Regions from separate parts of the Paenibacillus sp. P4_A7 genome, predicted to be linked through region 1. Evidence: riboswitches for the same ligand, from Rfam matches in the RefSeq annotation. Region 1 holds a riboswitch; each other region holds the start of a gene.
The links. Region 1 has a riboswitch for cyclic di-AMP ahead of AC1DWN_RS03260 (hypothetical protein). Riboswitches for the same ligand answer to the same signal wherever they lie in the genome.
Positions count from the first base shown of each region.

Region 2: it holds a riboswitch for cyclic di-AMP, as region 1 does, so the genes downstream of both, AC1DWN_RS01640 (ubiquitin-like domain-containing protein) here and AC1DWN_RS03260 (hypothetical protein) in region 1, are expected to answer to the same signal.
Region 3: it holds a riboswitch for cyclic di-AMP, as region 1 does, so the genes downstream of both, AC1DWN_RS13585 (C40 family peptidase) here and AC1DWN_RS03260 (hypothetical protein) in region 1, are expected to answer to the same signal.
Region 4: it holds a riboswitch for cyclic di-AMP, as region 1 does, so the genes downstream of both, AC1DWN_RS16425 (hypothetical protein) here and AC1DWN_RS03260 (hypothetical protein) in region 1, are expected to answer to the same signal.

Region 1 covers NZ_JBFUHJ010000011.1:25,858-31,005, reverse strand. The annotation lists gene kdpA (potassium-transporting ATPase subunit KdpA) at 1-1,511, opposite strand, end outside; gene AC1DWN_RS03270 (potassium-transporting ATPase subunit F) at 1,551-1,628, opposite strand; gene AC1DWN_RS03265 (hypothetical protein) at 1,774-2,181, opposite strand; cyclic di-AMP (ydaO/yuaA leader) riboswitch at 2,303-2,493, opposite strand; cyclic di-AMP (ydaO/yuaA leader) riboswitch at 2,627-2,824, opposite strand; cyclic di-AMP (ydaO/yuaA leader) riboswitch at 3,284-3,459, shown strand; gene AC1DWN_RS03260 (hypothetical protein) at 3,578-4,036, shown strand; gene AC1DWN_RS03255 (amino acid ABC transporter ATP-binding protein) at 4,132-4,854, opposite strand; gene AC1DWN_RS03250 (ABC transporter substrate-binding protein/permease) at 4,847-5,148, opposite strand, start outside.
Region 2 covers NZ_JBFUHJ010000005.1:59,367-64,514, reverse strand. The annotation lists gene AC1DWN_RS01650 (HD domain-containing protein) at 1-1,088, shown strand, start outside; gene AC1DWN_RS01645 (TatD family hydrolase) at 1,106-1,879, shown strand; cyclic di-AMP (ydaO/yuaA leader) riboswitch at 2,064-2,245, shown strand; gene AC1DWN_RS01640 (ubiquitin-like domain-containing protein) at 2,491-3,639, shown strand; gene rnmV (ribonuclease M5) at 3,816-4,364, shown strand; gene rsmA (16S rRNA (adenine(1518)-N(6)/adenine(1519)-N(6))-dimethyltransferase RsmA) at 4,399-5,148, shown strand, end outside.
Region 3 covers NZ_JBFUHJ010000085.1:11,119-16,266, reverse strand. The annotation lists gene AC1DWN_RS13595 (M1 family metallopeptidase) at 1-1,904, shown strand, start outside; gene AC1DWN_RS13590 (hypothetical protein) at 1,932-2,741, shown strand; cyclic di-AMP (ydaO/yuaA leader) riboswitch at 3,092-3,242, shown strand; gene AC1DWN_RS13585 (C40 family peptidase) at 3,246-3,722, shown strand; gene AC1DWN_RS13580 (cryptochrome/photolyase family protein) at 3,885-5,148, shown strand, end outside.
Region 4 covers NZ_JBFUHJ010000124.1:8,279-13,426, forward strand. The annotation lists gene AC1DWN_RS16400 (aldolase catalytic domain-containing protein) at 1-169, opposite strand, end outside; gene AC1DWN_RS16405 (hypothetical protein) at 256-1,281, opposite strand; gene AC1DWN_RS16410 (GTP cyclohydrolase II) at 1,433-2,179, opposite strand; gene AC1DWN_RS16415 (DODA-type extradiol aromatic ring-opening family dioxygenase) at 2,210-2,977, opposite strand; gene AC1DWN_RS16420 (winged helix-turn-helix transcriptional regulator) at 3,123-3,446, shown strand; cyclic di-AMP (ydaO/yuaA leader) riboswitch at 3,541-3,704, shown strand; gene AC1DWN_RS16425 (hypothetical protein) at 3,710-4,135, shown strand; partial or broken gene metE (5-methyltetrahydropteroyltriglutamate--homocysteine S-methyltransferase) at 4,332-5,148, opposite strand, start outside.

The DNA.
Region 1 (5,148 bases):
GCAACAGCCAGCATGGCGATCATTGAAATGTAGCGTCCGAATAGCATGACGAGTCCGGTGGAAATGTTCCAAAACGGTGTATTATCACCGAGTCCTTCGAATCCCGATCCGTTGTTTGCCGCAGAAGAGGTATACTCATACAGCACTTGCGTTACGCCATGGTACGAAGGATTCGTAATGGCTACTGTTCCCAAATCGGTAGCTAATGCGAGCGCCGTTGGTGCTAGGATGATGAACGGATGGACCAAAATCACAATCGCGATCAATTTCATTTCGCGAGCTTCGATCTTCCGTCCGAGAAATTCTGGTGTCCTTCCGACCATCAAACCAGCAAGGAATACAGCCAGAACCGCGTACATCAGCATGTTAATCAAACCAACGCCCTTGCCGCCGAACACGTTGTTGAGCATCATTAGTGCTAGAGGTGTAATGCTGCCAAGCGGCGTCTGCGTGTCATGCATATTGTTGACACTGCCTGTTGTCGCTGCTGTGGTTACGGTTGTGAACAGACTGGATTGGGCTAAACCGAAACGAACCTCTTTTCCTTCCATGCTTCCTTGGGAGGCATCGATGCCGAGCTCGTTCATAACAGGGTTGCCCTTGGTCTCGGAGAAATAATTGAGAGACAAGAAAGCAAGAAACAAAATCATCATGGCCGAGAAAATAACCCAGCCCTGCTTGCGGTTTTTGGCAAATAATCCGAACGTATACGGCAATGCAGCCGCTAAGCACCACATCGATAAAATATTGATTACATTAGTAAGCGGGTTTGGATTTTCAAATGGATGTGCGGAGTTAACTCCGAAAAACCCTCCACCGTTTGTTCCTAAATGCTTAATCGATTCAAGTGAAGCGACCGGACCGATTGCTATTTGCTGCTCTGCACCTTCTAAAGTCGTTACCTTTAATGTAGAATCGAGCGTTTGCGGAACCTGCAGCGCCACAAGCGCTAACATGACGATGAACGCAAGCGGTAAAAATACACGAACATTCGCTTTTACAAAATCTTGAAAGAAGTTTCCGATCGTTCCGCCCTTGCTCGTAATGGCTCTTACGAATGCAATGGCTACACACAAGCCTGTAGCGGCGGAGGTGAACATCAGCATCGTAATAACAGCCATTTGCGAGAAGTAGGACAAGCCGGTTTCTCCGCTGTAATGCTGAAGATTTGTATTCGTCATAAAGCTAATAATGGTATTGAATGATAGCGTCTGTTCCATGTTGTCGATACCATTCGGGTTAAAGGGCAGAAACTTCTGCATCCGTAATATAAAATAACCGAAGGCGACGAGTGCAATGTTCGTAATAATGAAGCTAAGTGCATAAACTTTCCAAGTCATTCCCTTGCGATCTTTTAAACCGAGCAGCCAATAAATAGGGCGTTCTGCAAAAGAGAACCATTTATCCGTCCGGTTTTCTTCGTTTGAGAATACGTGAAACAAATAGGTGCCCAAAGGTTTAACGAGCAGCACCAATATGATAATAACGATAGCAATTTGAAAAATGCCCATGTTTTACATATCCTCCTCAGAGAGCTTTGTTGAAAAAAGTTAAAATTTCTCTGGGTTAATTAAGGCGTAACCCAAATATACAAAGATAAGCACCGTAAAAATGTAGACGATGATCATTTTCGTTCGCCTCCCGAATCCTGAATAACGCGTTCGCACCAAAATAAAAATGCGGAAAATAACCCAAAGGTCGCGGCTAGAATCAATACCATGTACACATCCAACATGTACGTTCACTCCCCGTATTTTCGATTATTGAATTCCATCATTCCATTAGCATTCTGCCAAGAAACGATACCTCGCTGCTCGTGGTATAGATGATATAATTGGCCCCCACAGCTTTATAAATCATACGAGGGTTATTCGTGTGTGTAATGACGTAAATCGGTTTAGACGTCCATTTCCTGCAGAGCTGAATATATCGGCAGCATAGGGTAAAGCTTCTTTCGAATAGGAACACTTTCCCTACAGAGAAATCGGGCACAGTCCAAGTGTTTATATCTTTCGTATCTACCATCAGAATCCGCTTCACTCCAAGCAATTCCATTCTTCGCTTTTCTTCGGAGTTGTTCACGATTGCGGCGACAGGAAATCCTTGAGCGATTAGGTGACGAATGAAGCCTTCGCCTGTATGGTTCGGTGCAGATACAAGGATGTATTCTGGTTCTATCATTTCGATTCTCCTCCTGGTTAGTTGAAGAGAAGACAACAAAAAAGAAGCCTGCTAGAAGAGGAACTCTTCTCGCGGCTTCTGAAGGCACAGGAAATAAATCCGTGACTTTCGCACGATAGTCGTTGCCTCTCTCGATACGCTTGCGAGGTTAGCTGTCGGATTCGGGCGTGAGAGTCGCCCTACCTATGTACAAGTAGCTTGCACATAAGATTCACCCCATGCGCCGGATACGTTGTCCCGCTCGGACTTCGATGATCACGGCTGCTGTTGGTTCCCCCGTTCCTTTGTTCAAGGATTCAGCGATAAAGATGCATGGTGAAACATATTTTCTATATTTTAAAAAACCACAGCCTTTACGCCCTGTGGTCGTAGCTTCCGATTACAAGCTTCATCATCCTCTCTCTCCAAAACAACACTTATCAAATGAATGAATCCTCATTTATAGATGCTGCCTATACCACGCTTACGAGGTTAGCTGACGGATTCGGGCGGTGAGAGTCGCCCTACCCAGTCCTCAGGAATGAACTGCATTCCTGTGACCGGGATTCACCCCAAGCATCACACCAGAACAGCTCTCACACCGTCCGTGCAACACTTTCATGTGGTTCCCCCGTTTTTCTTTATAGATAAGGATTTATAAGTATTCACTTATAAACGTACTTATCTATCACCGCGAAACGAAAGCTTTTGCCGTAGAAGACGGCGACAGCCGTTTACGCTTGTGAAAATTAAGCGTTCTAAGAAGGAAACGTTGTATGAATCCTGAGATGAATCATACGCCTGACAAAAATTTCTGTAAAGAATAACTATGATTCAAATTTTACAATAAACGGCACTTAGAGGGATCTTATAACCATCACACCCCCTATATACTCCGTGTAGCTAGTATTATCTCGGTATCTCTTGCTTATTGCAAAATAGTCAGCTTGAAGAAGCAATATGGCAGATAATAAAGGCATGATGTAGATTGATGCGCTTTCATCGACTAAATTGGTGGAATTATAACCAAGGAATGCTCAAATTGGGGTTTACATTTTTATACCGCCGGAGTAATATTCAGTTCAATACCATACTGATTCAAATAAGGATGGGCATCTGCTGCTTATCCAAAACGCATAAATCCCGAATAGGGATGCGGGGGATCCAAACGAAGGTATTCGTAAGCTAGAATCCCTCATGGGGTGAATCCTGTAAGGCATGCTGAAAGCATGTCGCAGGTAGGGCGCTCGCAAGCCCGAATCCGTCAGCTAACCTCGTAAGCGTATTGTGAGAGAACCGTTACCCGTACTTTCTTCGCATGATGATGCGAAAGAAGCCCGTGTRCAGATTTCTCTGCTCACGGGCTTTTTAGTGTGCTATCTTCTATTAAACTTATGAAGAAAGAAGAGTGGTAGTATTGAATATCACTAAACCTCTGCCGGTTGTACATAGCGACTACTTGAAGAACTGTAGGGTTGGCTTAATGGAGATTTATCGGTTTGATTGCAAGCTCCTTGAGAAGCAGATGCCCGAAATCACCAGTGGATGCAATTGCGGTATACTCAAAATCGCAAGCGGCAGCATTAATGGCTGGAGTGAATATATACTTCCATGTGAGAAGAGAAATGCGGATTTGGTCCAGTGGGCGTCCGTTTTCAACCATCTCAAAGGCCTCTCGGTACCCGACGCGCTTATGTTTGCTCAATCTCATGCAGAGGCGTGGGGGCAGGATAGAACGGATCTTGTCAAATCTGCTCTTTCAGACTTAGCGGACAAGCTGTACACGAGAACTCTATTTCAGGAACCGATTTCGGATGATGAGATGTTGGATCGTTCCTATTTGATTGATCTATCTCAATCCTATTATGCTTTTTAAGCAATAGAAAAGAAGGGCCGACACCAAGCAGGTTGTCTACTTGGTGTCGGCCCTTCTTGCGTCTTTATTCCTTTATAGCTGTTTCATAAGCTTTCTTATAGAACCTGCTCTAGAAATCGCTTTGCACGTTCGCTCTCCGGATTAGTGAAGAATTGCTCCGGCTTCGCGCGTTCGACGAGCTTGCCATCGTCGAGGAAGTAGATCGTGTCTGCTGCCTCTCTTGCGAACTTCATCTCATGGGTTACGATGAGCATGGTCATCCCGCTGTCCGCGAGACCGCGGATGACGTTCAGCACCTCTTTGACCATTTCCGGATCGAGCGCCGAGGTAGGCTCATCAAAGAGCATGATGTCTGGTTCCATCGCAAGGCTTCGGGCGATAGCGACACGCTGCTTTTGACCGCCTGACAATCGGGACGGAAAGCTGTCCGCTTTATCCGAGAGGCCGACTCTTTCGAGCAGCCCCTTCGCCTGCAGGCGTGCTTGCTCAAGCGACACGCCTTTAACCTTCATTGGAGCGAACGTAATATTATCGATTACGGTCATATGTGGGAACAGGTGAAAATGCTGAAATACCATGCCGATATGCTGACGTGCACCGGAAATATCGGCTTTTGGATCGGTCATAGAAGCACCTGCAATAGTAATAGAACCTGAAGTTGGCGTCTCAAGCCTATTTAAGCAGCGAAGAAAGGTTGATTTACCTGAACCGGATGGCCCGATCAACGCCACTACCTCACCGCGCTCAATCGACGTAGAAATTCCTTTTAAAACCTGATTTTTCCCGAATGTTATAGTTAGATCCTTTACATTAATCACTGCGGCGCAGCCTCCTTTCGAGCTTACGGGCAAACGAAGTTAAAATGAGAACGAGCACGTAATAAATCGCGCCGATAAACAAGAGCACCTCTAATGCGCGGAACTCAATGGACTGCACGACATTTGCGCGCCGTAATAAATCGGATACACCGATGACGGATACGAGTGATGATTCCTTCAGCRACGCAACGCATTCGTTTACGAGTGCAGGCAAAATATTACGCAGAGCCTGCGGGAAGATGATGCGGATCATCATCGTGCGATAAGGGATGCCGAGTGCGATAGCCGCCTCGC
Region 2 (5,148 bases), on a different contig from region 1:
AAATCATTTCCCAATTTGAACGAAATGACTATCCAGACTGGCCAGAAGAGGAACGACTAGTATCGTTATGTGCGGCTCTCTTGCACGATGTCGGTCATGGTCCGTTTTCACACTCATTAGAGGAAGTATTTGATACGGATCATGAGCAATGGACGTGCAATATATTATTAGAAGATACGGAAATAAATCGCGTACTGCGTTCTGTTTCCGATGACTTTCCTCAGAAGGTTTCTTCGGTTATTCAGAAGACTTATCCTAAGCCGATTGTAGTTAGTCTGATTTCTAGCCAAATGGATGCGGATCGTATGGATTATTTGCTACGAGATGCCTATTTTACTGGTGTAAACTATGGGACATTTGATTTAGAAAGAATTTTGCGTGTATTGCGCCCTCATAAAGGACAAATTGTAGTGAAGGAAAGCGGTATGCATGCAGTGGAGCATTATTTAATGTCACGCTACCAGATGTATTGGCAGATTTATTTCCACCCAGTTACTAGAAGTTCTGAGATTATATTACGGCAAATATTCAAGAGGGCTCAAGAGCTCTATGCAAGTGACTATGTCTTCGAGTGGATGCCTAATTCATTGAAGTGTTTACTGAACAATACAATGACCGTTCATGATTATTTAAAGCTTGATGAAGCTCTTGTTCAAGCCGTTTTTACGCAGTGGACGGAAGAAGCCGATCCCATTCTGAGTGACTTGTGCGATCGTTTCATGAATCGCAAATTATACAAATATATTACGATTGAAAACCCGGATGAAGAATTATTAAATGAAATAAGTAATGGCTTCCTTTCTATAGGATTACATCCTGACTATCATATGATGATTGATTTCCCATTTGACCTGCCATATGACGTTTATCGACCAGATAAAAAAGAGGGAGAAAAGGAAGGAAAAGCGCCGATTTTGTTGTTAGATAATCAAGGAGAAATCAGTGAAATATCTGCTAAATCCGACATCGTTCGTTCTATTACTGGACTGCATCAAGGGCAATATCATTTGTACTACCCTGAGGAGCCGTTGAAGCAATCTGCGCATTTATTAAACAACTCGCTAAAAAAACTATTTAAACTCGATTAAAGGAGCCTAACATTAACATGACATTACTGTTTGATACCCATACACATTTAGACTCGACGAAGTTCGATGAGGACCGCACAGAGGTTATAGAACGAGCAAGGGCTGCAGGCGTACATATGCTTGTGAATATAGGCTTTAATCGCGAAACAATTCCGACGACTATGGCACTTGCTGAGCAATATGATTTTATTTATGCGGCTGTTGGCTGGCACCCAGTTGACAGTATAGATATGCTTCCTGAAGACCTAGAATGGATCGAGCGTTTATGCGCCCATAAGAAGGTCGTAGCTATCGGGGAAATTGGACTGGATTACCACTGGGATACGTCGCCCAAAGAGGTACAGCAGCGCGTGTTTCGAGAGCAAATTAGACTTGCACGCAAGGTTAGAAAACCAATTGTCATTCATAACCGTGATGCGCATGAGGATGTCATTCGTATCCTTCAGGAAGAAAACGCGGCAGAGGTCGGCGGTGTGATGCACTGCTTTTCAGGCAGCTGGGAGACCGCTAAGCAATGCTTGGATATGAACTTTTATATTTCATTTGGCGGGCCTGTTACTTTCCAAAATGCACGAGTTCCAAAAGAGGTGGTCAAGAGAGTTCCGCTCGACCGTTTATTGATCGAAACGGATGCCCCATATTTAGCTCCAAGTCCATATCGTGGGAAGCGAAATGAGTCTGCTTATGTGTCTCGAGTAGCTGAGACAATAGCCGAATTATTAGGCAAAACAGTAGATGAAATCGCATCAATTACGAGTGAAAATGGAAAAAAATGTTTTGCTATTGAGTGATATTGCGTGTATTCGAGAGATTTAGGGACATATAGGGCGTAAAAACTGATTTTTAAGCGAGTATTCGCCGATTTTTACCATCATTACCCCTCTTTTTAGCTAAAATCGTCTTTTATCGCATCTTTACAACTAGGCTCAGATGAAGGTATGATTCATCTCAGAGCATTAAACATTTGTATTGGATTTCCAGTTTACGCTTAATCTCCATTCGGAGAGCGGGGGAACCAAATGCGGGAAAATGTACCGCATTTTGAATTCTTCAGGGGTGAATTTCATAGCCGATGCCATGAGCATTGTACTACGAATAGGGCTGCTCTCTTGCCCGAATCCGTCAGCTAACCTCGTAAGCGTTCATAGAGAGTGATCAAACCTCGTGCCCTTTTTTTCTGTATCCCTAGTGTAAAAACCCGGGAAGCCACGAAACAGATCCTCTGTCGACGGCTTCTTTTTATTTTCGAATAAACCGGATTTTGTCKACATAGGGTTAGAGATGGGGATGGGAGGTTAGATAGCATTACTGGTTTGCGTGCTTGCACGCCAATATACTATAGTCGCGTCAGTTGTATCATGCGTAACACTTGGCGGCGGGGCTATGAAGGAGGACCGATGAAGTGGGATTATTCCAAGTAAAGGACACCCATGGGAAACGATCATCCAGCATGTCTTTCGCATTGCGATGGAAGCGTGAAAACTTGCGTTTGATTCTTTTGAGTGCTATTATCTCAATCGCTATGACTTTCATGTTTTTGGTGTTGTTGTACGGAACGGCTGTCAAAAGCGTCTCCGTAGTAGTGAATGGACAAGAAACCGTTGTTGAAACGAAGCAATGGGTCCTGCAACGCCTACTGGATGAACAAGCTATCGCAATTGGACCACATGATGAGGTGTCAAAGCCGCTTAACGCGGCGATAAAGGACGGAGATCGTATTGAGGTAACTCAAGCGATACCGGTAATTGTGAAGGCTGATGGCAAGGCATCGACTGTATACACGACAGAGAGAACAGTGCAGGCGGCGATCGAGGAATTAAATATTCCTGTTCGTGGTCAAGATAAAGTATCACCTCCGCTGGAATCAGTCATTAATGCGGAAACGACGGTTACTGTAGTTCGTGTCGATACGAAGGTATCGGAAACGAAACATGTATTGCCGTTCTCTATCGTGAAGAAAGACGATCCAACGCTGGAAAAGGGTAAGGAAAAGCTAGTGAAGACCGGTAAGGAAGGGCTTGTTGTCGAGCGAATCGAGAAACAATATGAAGATGGTATATTGGTATCAAAGAAGTCGGTCAACAAGGTTGTGCAGACAGCATCAGTCGATCAGGTTGTAGCAGTCGGCTCAAAGAAGGAAGAGCCTAAAGTATCGGTACTTTCAAATAAGACTCAAAGTGTTCCAACACTGACTAAGAATGGTGTAAAGCTTAAGGCGAAGAAGGTAATAAAAAACTTCACCTTAACTGCCTATTCTGCAGATGAGGAATCAACAGGAAAGGATGCTTCGCATCCTTGGTATGGAATCACTGCATCAGGTACGCGTGTGAAAGAAGGACGGACCATTGCGGTTGACCCGAAAGTTATTCCTATTGGTTGGTGGGTATACATCGAAGGTATAGGTTTCCGCCGTGCAGAAGATAAAGGCGGGGCCATTAAAGGAAATAAAATCGATATTTATTTTGATAGCACTAAGAGTGTCGATAAGTTCGGCAAGAAGAAGGGTTACACAGTCTATTTATTAGGACCAAATAAACCTACTGCAAGCTGATTTATGGGGTCATCATCATCATATCGTAAATTCCAATTAAATATGCCATCATAAGGAGAGGCAATGCCTCTTCTTTTTGTATGTTTGCGGACTAGTTAGGTTAATAGTAACAGTAAAGCAGTGGCCATCCTTAGATGTTAAAGCAAGTGAAATAATTAAGGAAGGGAATGGTCTTCGTGATCAAAGAGATCATTGTCGTTGAAGGTAAGGATGATACCATAGCTATAAAACGAGCAGTAGAAGCGGATACGATTGAAACGAATGGGTCGGCAATTGGTGAGGATGTATTGCGGCGGATTGCTCTGGCTAACGAACGGCGCGGCGTTATTATTTTTACGGACCCTGATTATGCTGGCGAGCGGATTCGCAAAATTGTTGCGCGTCATGCTCCGGGCTGTAAGCATGCTTTTTTACCGCAAGAGAAAGCTTTGTACAAAGGGGATATCGGAATTGAGAATGCTAGCCCAGAAGCTATTCGCGGGGCACTCTCAGAGCTTCGTACGGAGACTCTAGATGAAGCGGGAGAGATAACCTTTGAAGACTTAATGGAAGCAGGGCTGATCGTGCATCCAGATGCGTCTAATCGTCGCTTGATCATAGGCAAAATACTTGGCATTGGTTATGCCAATGGCAAGCAGTTTTATAAGCGTTGTACAAGCTTCCGTATCTCTAAGACGGAATTTACGGCCGCGCTTCGTGAAATGGAAGAGAAACTGGAGGGATAGGGCTATGAGCGATCTGGAACAGCAGGAGCAGAGCATGACGGCACCGGCAAAAAAAACCGCAGCAGTAGAAGTAGCAACACCAAAGCGGACGAAAGAAATTATTGCGAAATACGGCTTCTCTTTTAAGAAGAGCTTAGGACAAAATTTTCTGATCGATCAAAATATACTTAATAATATTGTTGCGGCAGCTGAGCTTGATGAAACGAAGGGTGCATTAGAAATAGGACCTGGCATCGGTGCGCTAACACAGAGGTTGGCGGCTGTAGCGGGTAAAGTGACGGCGGTAGAGATCGATAATCGACTCATACCCATTTTGAAGGAAGTACTCGCGGATGAGTCTCATACAACCGTCATTCATGGCGATGTGTTAAAGCTTGATTTGAAGCAATTGTTTGAAGATCAGTTTGGTGATGTTTCAGGAGTTAGTGTAGTGGCTAACCTGCCATACTACGTGACGACCCCTATACTTATGAAGCTGCTTGAGGAGCGTCTCCCGCTTGAGCATATTGTAGTAATGATACAGAAGGAAGTAGCAGAGCGAATGGCAGCTAAGCCAGGGGGTAAGACATATGGCAGCTTAAGCGTTGCGGTACAGTATTACTGCGTGCCTAAGCTTGTATGTATGGTTCCAAATACCGTATTTATTCCACAGCCGAATGTTGATTCTGCTGTTATTAAACTATCGCTTCGCGATAAGCCTGCTGTTGATGTTCCTGATGAGGACCATTTCTTCCGAGTTGTACAAGCGAGTTTTGCACAGCGTCGCAAGACATTAGCTAATAAC
Region 3 (5,148 bases), on a different contig from region 1:
CATACGCTTTCGCCCCTACTGCCAAAACCAGTTCCGCGCCTGTTCAAAAATCGGCCAAGCAGCCTGTCGTGCAAGAACCAAATACGGTCATGACGCCAAAATCGCAAGCGCTCAGCAAACGAGTCGTTGAGTATCATATCAACGTCCAGCTAAGTGACGATGCGCGCTATGTAACAGGCGATCAAATCGTAACATGGAACAATCCAGGCGAAAAAACAGTGTCCGAGCTATATTTCCACCTGTATCCCAATGCATTTCGTTCGGATAAAACGACGTTTATGCGTGAATCAGGCGGAAAGCTGCGTCAGGATAAAGCAACGACCAATAGCAACGGCTATATGGACCTGCTGACACTGGAAACATTAGAAGGCGAGAGCCTGCTCCCTCGTCTGCATTACGTACAGCCCGATGATGGCAACGAAAATGATTTTACGTTAGCTAAGCTCCGCCTTCCCGAACCTGTCGCACCGGGTAAATCAGTTACACTTCGTATGAGCTTTGAGGTGAAGATGCCTGAGGTATTCGCACGGATGGGCTATTCCGGCAATTTCGCTATGGCAGGGCAATGGTTTCCAAAGCTGGCTGTGTACGAAACTGTTGGCACCCGCGGTCGAACAACAGAAGGCTGGAACGCGCATCAATACCATGGCAACTCCGAATTTTATAGCGACTTTGGCATCTACAGCGTTCGAATTAAGGTACCAGAGACGTACACAGTTGCCGCAACCGGATTTCAGACGAAGCCTATCGAGATCAAAGATCAAGCAAAGTTTTATCAATTTTATGCGGAGGATGTTCATGACTTTGCTTGGGCGGCATCACCAGATTTCGTCTATGAAGAGGATGCTTTCTCAGACAAGGGTATTCCTGGTGTACGAATCAAACTCTACCTTGACCCTTCTCACGCCAAGCTGAAGGATCGCTATATGCATGCAGCCAAATCTGCGCTCTCCAAATACGCACAGTGGTACGGTGAATATCCATATAACACACTCTCCATCATCGTTCCTCCAAAAGGAGCAAATGGTGCAGGCGGCATGGAGTACCCAACACTCATAACTGCCTTTGCAGCAGAGAACGACAACCCAGGTTACGATCTGGAGCGGACGGTCGTGCACGAGATTGGACACCAATACTGGTATGGCATGATCGCCTCTAATGAATTCGAGGAAGCTTGGCTCGATGAAGGCTTCACTTCCTATGCTGAGGATAAGGTGATGGAGACTGCCTATGGGGTGGAAGCAAACCTGCCAGTAGAAGCCAGTTATATGACTGACCCTGCTCCGCTCAAGCAATATTCTTGGTCTTACGGCAGCCACAGTCAATACGCCGAAAATGTATATATGAGAGCAAAGCTCGTTCTTATCGGCATTGAGAAACAAATAGGCACGCCATTGATGCAGCGGGTTTTACGGACTTATTTTCAAAAATATAAATTCAAGCATCCTTCTACTGCCGACTTCCAGCGCGTTGTCGAGCAGGTAACGAAAACGAAGTGGCATGATTACTTCAATCAATACGTTTATCACAACCAAATGGCCGATTTTGCTGTAGAAGCGATCCAAGTAAAGCCAGTTAAGCAGGATGGCGTACAAATGTACGAATCAACCGTTCTCATTAAAAAATATGGTGGTATCAACGGTTCGATTCCAATTACTATGCAGTTCAAAGACGGCATGACCGTAACAAAGCAATGGAATGCAGACAGCTCTCATATTCAATATAAGCAGGTTCACACTGCTCCACTTGTATGGGCCGTCGTCGATCCAGAACACAGAAATGTACTAGACAACAAGCTGATCAACAACTATATGCAAGCGCAGTTGCCTGATGAAACACGCACAAGGTGGAGCCTCGGCGTTTCGAAATTGATTGAAGGGCTGCTTGGGTCATTCAGCTGGTAAGTATATGGGTTCAAGGAGCGATAAAAGATGAAGATATATATGAAGCAAGGCTGGTCCCTGGCAGTCAAACATTTTTATCTCGTGATCTTACTTTTTCTGTATCAATTGCTTTGGGGGTTCTTTCTGTACCGTTTTATTGATTCTGTCGTAGCGCCGCTATTACGACGTTTCCCCAGCGCTTCTCCATCTGATAACGCCGTTCAGCTGTTCATGACAGAAGCCCAGTTTCAGCTAATCAAAACGGATCTGGTGTCTCCCTACTTATGGATGCTTGGTGGACTGTTCGCCATTCGGATGCTGCTGACACCTTTGTTCAATGCCGGACTATTCTATTCTCTGCACCAAGCCAGAAGTAACGGCAGCACCCGTTTCCTTGAAGGCATTAAGAAGGCCTGGAAGCCCGTTCTGCTCTTATACTGGGTGGAAACTGTACTTACGTTAGCTCCTGCTTGGTGGCTGCTGCCACGCGCCTTCGGTTCCTTTTTGCATAGCGGCTCGGTACCCAATCTACTACAAACGATGCTTCCTAGTACCGTAATATGGATTCTATGGGCAACAGTGCTTCATCTGCTTTTTCTAGCGATGCAATTCGGTGCTGTATCAGGCGAGGGCGTGTTCCGCTACTTATGGCATTCCATCAAAAACTTCCTTACCTATGCTTCCATCTCGTTGATCATGTGGGCTATCGGTGCAGGAATTGGACTCGTCGTTACAAGTCTATCGCTAATCTGGGCCGGACTGTTCGCACTCATCCTACATCAAGGCTATAACCTAGTACGCACGCTTATGAAGGTATGGACGATCGCAACGCAGTACGATTCCTTGCAAATGAAATAACTAGTTATTAGAGCCTCCCTTTCTGCGCTGCAGCGTAGGTTGAGAGGCTTTTTAGTATGAAAATTTTCTAATCTTTCAATGTAAAACCGCGTAGAATCGTGCTTTCTAGCTATTTCAACTTGTCCATGCAGCAAAGGAGCTACCGGTCTATTCGGTATATTTTAAGGAGTGTATACATAATTAATGAAATTGAGTTATTCCTTTTTAGTTAGAAAGAACTACTCAAAGATGTTTATATTACATGAAAAATGTTTAAACGAACCTTTTAGTCAGAAAGTTCCATGAGAATTATTAGAAATTAACAGTAAAGGCAGGAGATCAATGAAAATAATCGAATAATTCTTCAAAGCAATACAAACCTGCCAAATTCCCTAACGGGAAACGGGGGAACCACTTTGGGTGAATTGATTCCGACGTCTGACTCGTTCAGCGCCTGAGGAATCATAGGGAACCTTCAACCGAACCCCACAGCTAACCTCGTCGGCACTGGAAGGAGCTTTACAATTGAAGAAGATTAGCGCATTACTTTTAGGTTTAGTACTCATCCTTACTTTTCAAGCGGGAAGCGTTTTCGCAGACTCCAAACTAGACGGATATATCAATGATGTTATTGGTAGCCCGTACAAAGGTGGAGGAAATACGTCGAAAGGCTTCGATTGTTCCGGTTTTACTACCTATGTGTTCGATAAAATGGGCGTGGATCTTCCCCGTACATCTACATCCCAAGGTAAGTCAGGCAAGAAGGTCGCTAAAGCAGACCTAATTGCGGGAGATCTCGTGTTCTTCGACACGTCTGGCGGCAATAATGGCGCTATATCCCATGTTGGCATTTATATTGGAGATGGTAAGTTTGCACACGCCTCCACATCCAGAGGGGTAGTAACAGACAAACTTGACTCCTCTTATTATGAGAAACGTTTCGTGACAGCACGTCGTGTGATGTCAATGGACACTTTCGAGAAATTTGCTGACGAACAATAAAGTAGAGTAAGCACCCTTCTACCTAGGATGCTACAGTAAGTTCTTACAGCCAAGCCGCAGTAGTTTGTCCTTGTCGACAAACCACATGCGGCTTTGTTGTTTCTATTTCACTGATGAGTGGGATAAGCTTATAACCTGCTGCTTTGAAGGGAGCTATATCCGATGTATTTATTTATTCATCGCAAGGACTTGCGCGTTTCCGATCTCCGCGCATTTGATTATTTACGCACTAAGAATACAATGGGCATCCATTTACTTATATTAGATCCGATTTTAACAGGTGAAGGTCAGCTCACAAGCCATAGTGGACGTAATTTCATTGGCCAAGCAGCCTCCTTATTGCATAGCTACTCCGAAGCTCAGAAAGAATTGCATGTTTTATACGGCGATCCAGTAGAGATCGTAGAGGCGCTGCTGCAACAGCATTCCATTGATGAGATTATCGTGCATGCAGACTATACCCCCTACTCCCGCAGCCGCGATGAGAGGCTGCAGCAAGCCGCGTTTAAGCTAGGCAGTCGCTGGTTGTCTATTGAGGATGCGTCGCTTGCTGATTTAGAGAGCTTTCAAGCTTTTGCTAGACGCTCTGAACCCTACAAAGTATTTACGCCATTCTACCGAATGTGGAGCAGCTACATGCTGCAAAGTTATACCCCTATGGGCACAGCAACCATTCACGACCTTACTACGTTATGTGAAATAAGTGGAAGTATCTCATCCCGCTTCTCCTTGCCTAATCATGCCTCTTGTGCGCTTGGTGAGTCGACGGCCGGATATGGCCCCGCTAAATCCACTGGCAAGCTGGATCGATTTGTTCGAGAACGATTAGCCATCTATGCGAATAGCCGTGATGCTTACGCTGAAGAGCAATCGAGCGGTCTCTCTCGTTTCTTGAATACGGGAGCTATTTCAGCACGTCAAGCCTATGAGACCACGCTTGGATTGCCAGGCGCGGACGCATGGCTTAGGCAGCTGGCATGGCGTGACTTTTATTTATATCAAGCTAAGTATCATGACCAGTTTTTCCGTTATGAGCATCTATTTGATTTTTCTGCTCTATCGAGCGACAGCTTCCATGCATGGGCTGCCGGTGCGACCGGCATACCTATTATCGATGCCGCAATGACTCAGCTTAACCGGACGGGCGAGCTCCCGAATCGACTGCGGATGGTAACTGCGATGTTTTTGACCAAAAACCTGCTATGTCCTTTTACACTGGGCGAACAGTATTTCCGATTGCACTTAAATGATTATGATAATACCCTCAATCGAGGCGGCTGGCTTTGGTGCTCATCCCTCGGTTATGATGCGGCACCTTATTTTCGTATTATGAATCCTGCAACACAGTCAGAGACACACGATCCCTCCGGAAGCTATATTCGGCGCTGGATGCCACACCTCGCTCATTTGTCAGACAAGGTGATCC
Region 4 (5,148 bases), on a different contig from region 1:
GCAGCTTTGGAGAGTTTTTGTAGCCGATTTCCATATAATCGACGCCAGCTTCGTTAAGACTAGCATACAAATGCTGAACAAACTCGATACTAAAATCCCAGTTATTCACGAGTCCGCCATCACGGATCGTGCAATCAACAATTTTACAATGACTTGTTTTTGAGTGCATGCGTTAAACTCCTTTGATTATGAACATGAGTTCTTTTTCCCTATCATACTTGAAATGTATACGGAACGCAAAATAATATTGTCGTATTATGGCTTATTTAAAAGAGCTTCAGCCTCTTCCGATAAGCCCGCGAGGAACTTCTGCAGCTCCGGAATATCCGTTTTTTGACCATCCTCGTACATATAAAGCTGATCATCCGATAATGCTAGAAGCTCTAAGAAATGAGCGGAGAGCTGCCCTATTACAGAATCTGGCGACTCCTTTACCGTTTTCTCATAGCTTGCTTTCACTTCATCTAATATTTTATAGGATTCATAATCATAAACCAGCGTATTATAAGACCCATTTATATACATTTCTAAATAACGCGTCAAATATAAACTCTGAACCACTTCACGTTCCGGCGAGTCTTTGTATTGTTGTACGAAGGCTTCCGCCATGATCGCCCGCTTAGCTAGTTCATCCCAAGTAATCATTAATCCGCCGTCGCTAGCTGTAGGCTTATCTGATTCTACTGCACTTAAAATGATATAATCATTCATTTCCTTGGTGAGAGAGGCTTTATAACGTTTCTGAAAGCTATAATCAACGACGGGAAAGATAGAGCCTTCAACCGCTTCAAGTTTGTAGCCGCTATCGAAGGCTGTCCGTACGAGCTTTTTAACAGCCTCATCCTTTATCGTTTCCGCCGTTTCTTTCGTAATTGGCCATACTTCCTTAAGCAGCACAGCCTGGATATTCGGCTTAAAGAAAACGTCCTGTGCTGTCTCCAAACTTGCCGTATAATACGTATTCAGCTCTCGAACCATGATATCTGACGTTGCTTGATCAGCCTCATTAATATGCTCATTCAGAAAGCCGATAATATCCGCTGCTCCGTCAGCAGATTCCAACACAGCCTTGAATTGTATGAGCAGTTCCTTCTGGGTATCCTTTTCCACATCTGTACTCGGAGGATTAGTAACTTCCGTTGACGTTGTAGAAGTGTTTGTATTTTCCGGCCTGATTTCCTCATTATTACTGCATCCAGCCAAGACAATGAGTGTCGTCAGCGAAAATAGAGCCACCCTTTTTGTCCATTTGTTCTTTTTAGTATGACCATTTATTTGCATGCTTTATCCCACCCCTTTGTCTTCATCATAGCTATTTCAATGGCTGCTCTTCTCTTATAGACGAAACGTATACCGAAAATGTTTACAGCAAAAAAAACCACTTTCTCGTTTACACGTGAAAAGCGGTTTCCTCAGCTCTTAAATACAACCTTTATTTAACGAGCGATTGTGGCTCTTGACCGAAATGTCCAGAACGATTCTTCTTAGTTTGTAAATACTTCTCATTATATACGGACGAATTACCCCATAAAGGAACTCTCGTCGCGACGTTTAAGCCAGCAGATCTCATTGCCTCTACTTTTCGAGGATTGTTCGTAATAATCGATACCGGCAAAGCACGCAGCAGCTTTAATACGGCAATTGCTTCATCATAATTACGTGCGTCATCCGCAAACCCAAGCTCCGTGTTCGCATCAACGGTGTCCATCCCGTCCTCCTGTAATAAATAAGCGATTGCTTTGCTAAATAGACCAATTCCTCGTCCTTCGTGGTTAGCTAGATAGAATAGTGCTCCCGTACCGTGTGCCGTAATCATTCGCATAGACTGCTTCAATTGAAAGCCACAATCACAGCGTTCACTCCCAAAAATATCCCCCGTATGACATATACTATGCATCCGAATCAGCGCATCTGCATGATTCTCAAAATCACCATACACTAGCACACTCGATTGCTGCATATCAGCATAGGAGAAATGATTTAAATCTTCAATAAGCTCCTCGACCGATTGCTCTTCGCCCGCTTCCTTGCGAAGCCAGCTATACCAGTGGAACGTTTTCGTCTCACCGTCTACATCAACAGGTAAATTAATAGGTCCGACAACATAGATATCGCCCTGACCGTTTTCTATTCTTTTTATTTTATCCTTCAATATTGCAGAAATATTTGAATTAATCAAGCTGTTCACCTACTTTAGTTGAATGGAATATTAAAATTGCAGTGATAAATAACTAAGTGTACCAAACTCATAGCTGCGATAAATGACTTTGGGCGCTGTTGCAGCATTGCCGCTGCCCATTGCTATATATAAAGGTACGAAATGTTCAGCACGAGGTACTGCCATTTTAGCATGCGGCGCAAGTTTTTCATATTGAAAAAGGGATTTTAAATCCTGAATGCTCATTTTATCAATTAACCATTGATCAAACTCAAGTGCCCAGCTTTCCGCTTCCTTCTGTCCCCAATTTACTGCTCGTAGATTGTGTACCGTAACGCCGCTTCCGATCAGCAAAATATTCATTGCGCTTAAACTTCGCAGTGCTTCACCAATTCGATACTGTTCCTCCGCAGGTCGGAATGGGTTTACAGATACTTGAACAACAGGAACATCTGCCATCGGAAACATATGCTTCAGCATCGTCCATGAGCCATGATCAAGTCCGCGCTCTGTGTCAAATGCTGTCTCTATGCCCTTATCGTTCAAGAGCTTCCCTACTAGAGCAGCGATTCTTGTGGATCCTTTTGCCGGATATTTCTGCTTGTAAAGCTCATCTGGAAATCCATAAAAATCATATATCGTTTCATATTCATCGTCCTTCGATGAAATGGTTATCTCTTCTGTTTCCCAATGCGCTGTAAAAATTACGATTGCACTCGGCTGCAGCTTAGCCCCCGTTTGCTGAAGAAATTGACTATATTCATTTTGTTCAATGGCTAGCATAGGTGAGCCATGTGCCAAAAATAATGGATTCATAATTGATGCCCCCTRATGTTACTTACTATTTGTAACTAATTATACTTTCATCACTAAACGTAGTCAAGTTATTAACAATACTGAGGTTTGCTTGTATAAATAAGTTATTGAAGTTATAATTAGAAGGAATTAAAAAGAGGTGATATGCATGGAACAGCCAACCCTTTGTCCCCGTTTCCAGAAGGGAATGGACTTGATTAGCAAACGTTGGACCGGCCTAATCATAAATCAACTATTAGCTGGGCCGCAGCGCTTCTGTGCTGTTCAGTCCGCATTACCGATTAGCGGCAGACTATTGTCTGAACGCTTCAAGGAACTGGAAATTGAAGGGATAATTGACCGTCAGGTCTATCCAGAAATACCTGTTCTCATTGAATATTCGTTAACCGAGAAAGGCCGAGCGCTTGAGCCGATTATTCGCGAAATTCAAGCTTGGTCTCAGGATTGGATAGCGCCTTCAGATAAAGCTTGATACGATCTCAAGCCATTAAACAGACCAATCCGTCTTCGGTTTGGTCTGTTTAATGGTTTACAAACGGTGTAAAGCGATTTAAAATATAAGAACAAACCAAAAAACGCTGAATTTTTCGATTGAAAAAACGGGGGAACCAACGCGAACTTGTAGTTTTTACATTCGCAAGGGGTGAATCCGGGGATTTGTAACCCTGGTAGGGCATTCTCTCTAGCCCGAATCCGACAGCTAACCTCGTAAGCGGAAAGAGGAGAGGTTTATTTATGTTTTGTCAATCTTCTAACCAAGTACCCTTTTTTGCTGAACAGTCCCCTTCTTTATCGGTCTCTCGAATTGAGTTGTTCGTAATCCCCGCTCTCGCAATCGATTCCGCAGGCTTTCGCGTGTGTCTTCGAGTAACAAGCAACCAGGGTTATGGTTGGAGTGAGCTCTTTGTAAATGACAACGAGGATATGTTCGACTTGGATCGCTGTAGTGATCTGCTTGTTTCCTTCATTGGCAGTATCGTTCTTTCTACTTTGAACGATTACCATTATGACAAGACTAATCAAGACGGTCGCATATTTAACTGTTTTACAGATGCGGTCAATCACATTGCTGCTCTAACTGCCGATTCAGCTCAAATCGTTAATGAGTCCGAAGAATTTGTGTTAAGACAACGGGCTATCCATTATGTATCGTTGAATTAACTGAAAATTTCGTCAAAAAGGCCACTCAGGTCCTTTGGTTCATAATGAACCAAAGTCGGCCCGAGTGGTTTTTTGATGGCATTTTACAAGAAGATAGCTGTTAGCTATCTCCTTAATCGCAGAAACAATCGTTTCTCTGAGCTATATAAATACTTATAAAAATGAAAACTTAAAAATAATTATCTATTGATAAATTTCACAGTGAAACTTGAACAGCACTCTCTCTTACTTGGTAAGTCGCCAGCATCATGTTGCGAAGCGATGCAACGGTCTCTTCCATGCCGCGTGTTTTCAAGCCGCAGTCTGGATTGATCCAGAAGAGGGTAGGATCGAGCACCTTAAGCGCACGGTTGATCATGCTGACCATCTCCTCAACGGACGGTACACGAGGGCTATGAATGTCATATACACCTAGACCAATACCTTGGTCGTACGTATTCTCCTCAAAGCTGTGAATTAGTTCACCATGGCTGCGAGATGTCTCAATGGATATAACGTCTGCATCAAGCGCTAGAATCGAGTCAATAATGTCATGGAATTCACAATAGCACATATGCGTATGAATTTGTGTCGTGTCACGAACATCTGCTGTTGACAGGCGAAATGCATGTACTCCCCATTTCAAGTAAGCATCCCACTCACTCCGTTTAAGCGGTAGTCCTTCACGCAAAGCAGGCTCATCGACTTGAATCATTTCAATACCCGCTGCTTCAAGCGCCTTTACTTCCTCAGACAGAGCCAGTGCAATTTGGTAAGCTACTTGTTCTCGTGTAATGTCGTTTCGTGGGAATGACCAGTTCAAAATCGTAATAGGTCCAGTCAGCATTCCTTTTACAGGCCTGTTTGTTAGTGATTGTGCATATACACTTTCCGTTACAGTCATTGGCTCTTTGAATATAACATCTCCGTAAATAACCGGCGGCTTCACGCAGCGTGAGCCGTAAGATTGTACCCAACCGTTACGTGTAAACGCGAATCCACCTAGTTTTTCACCGAAAAATTCAACCATATCC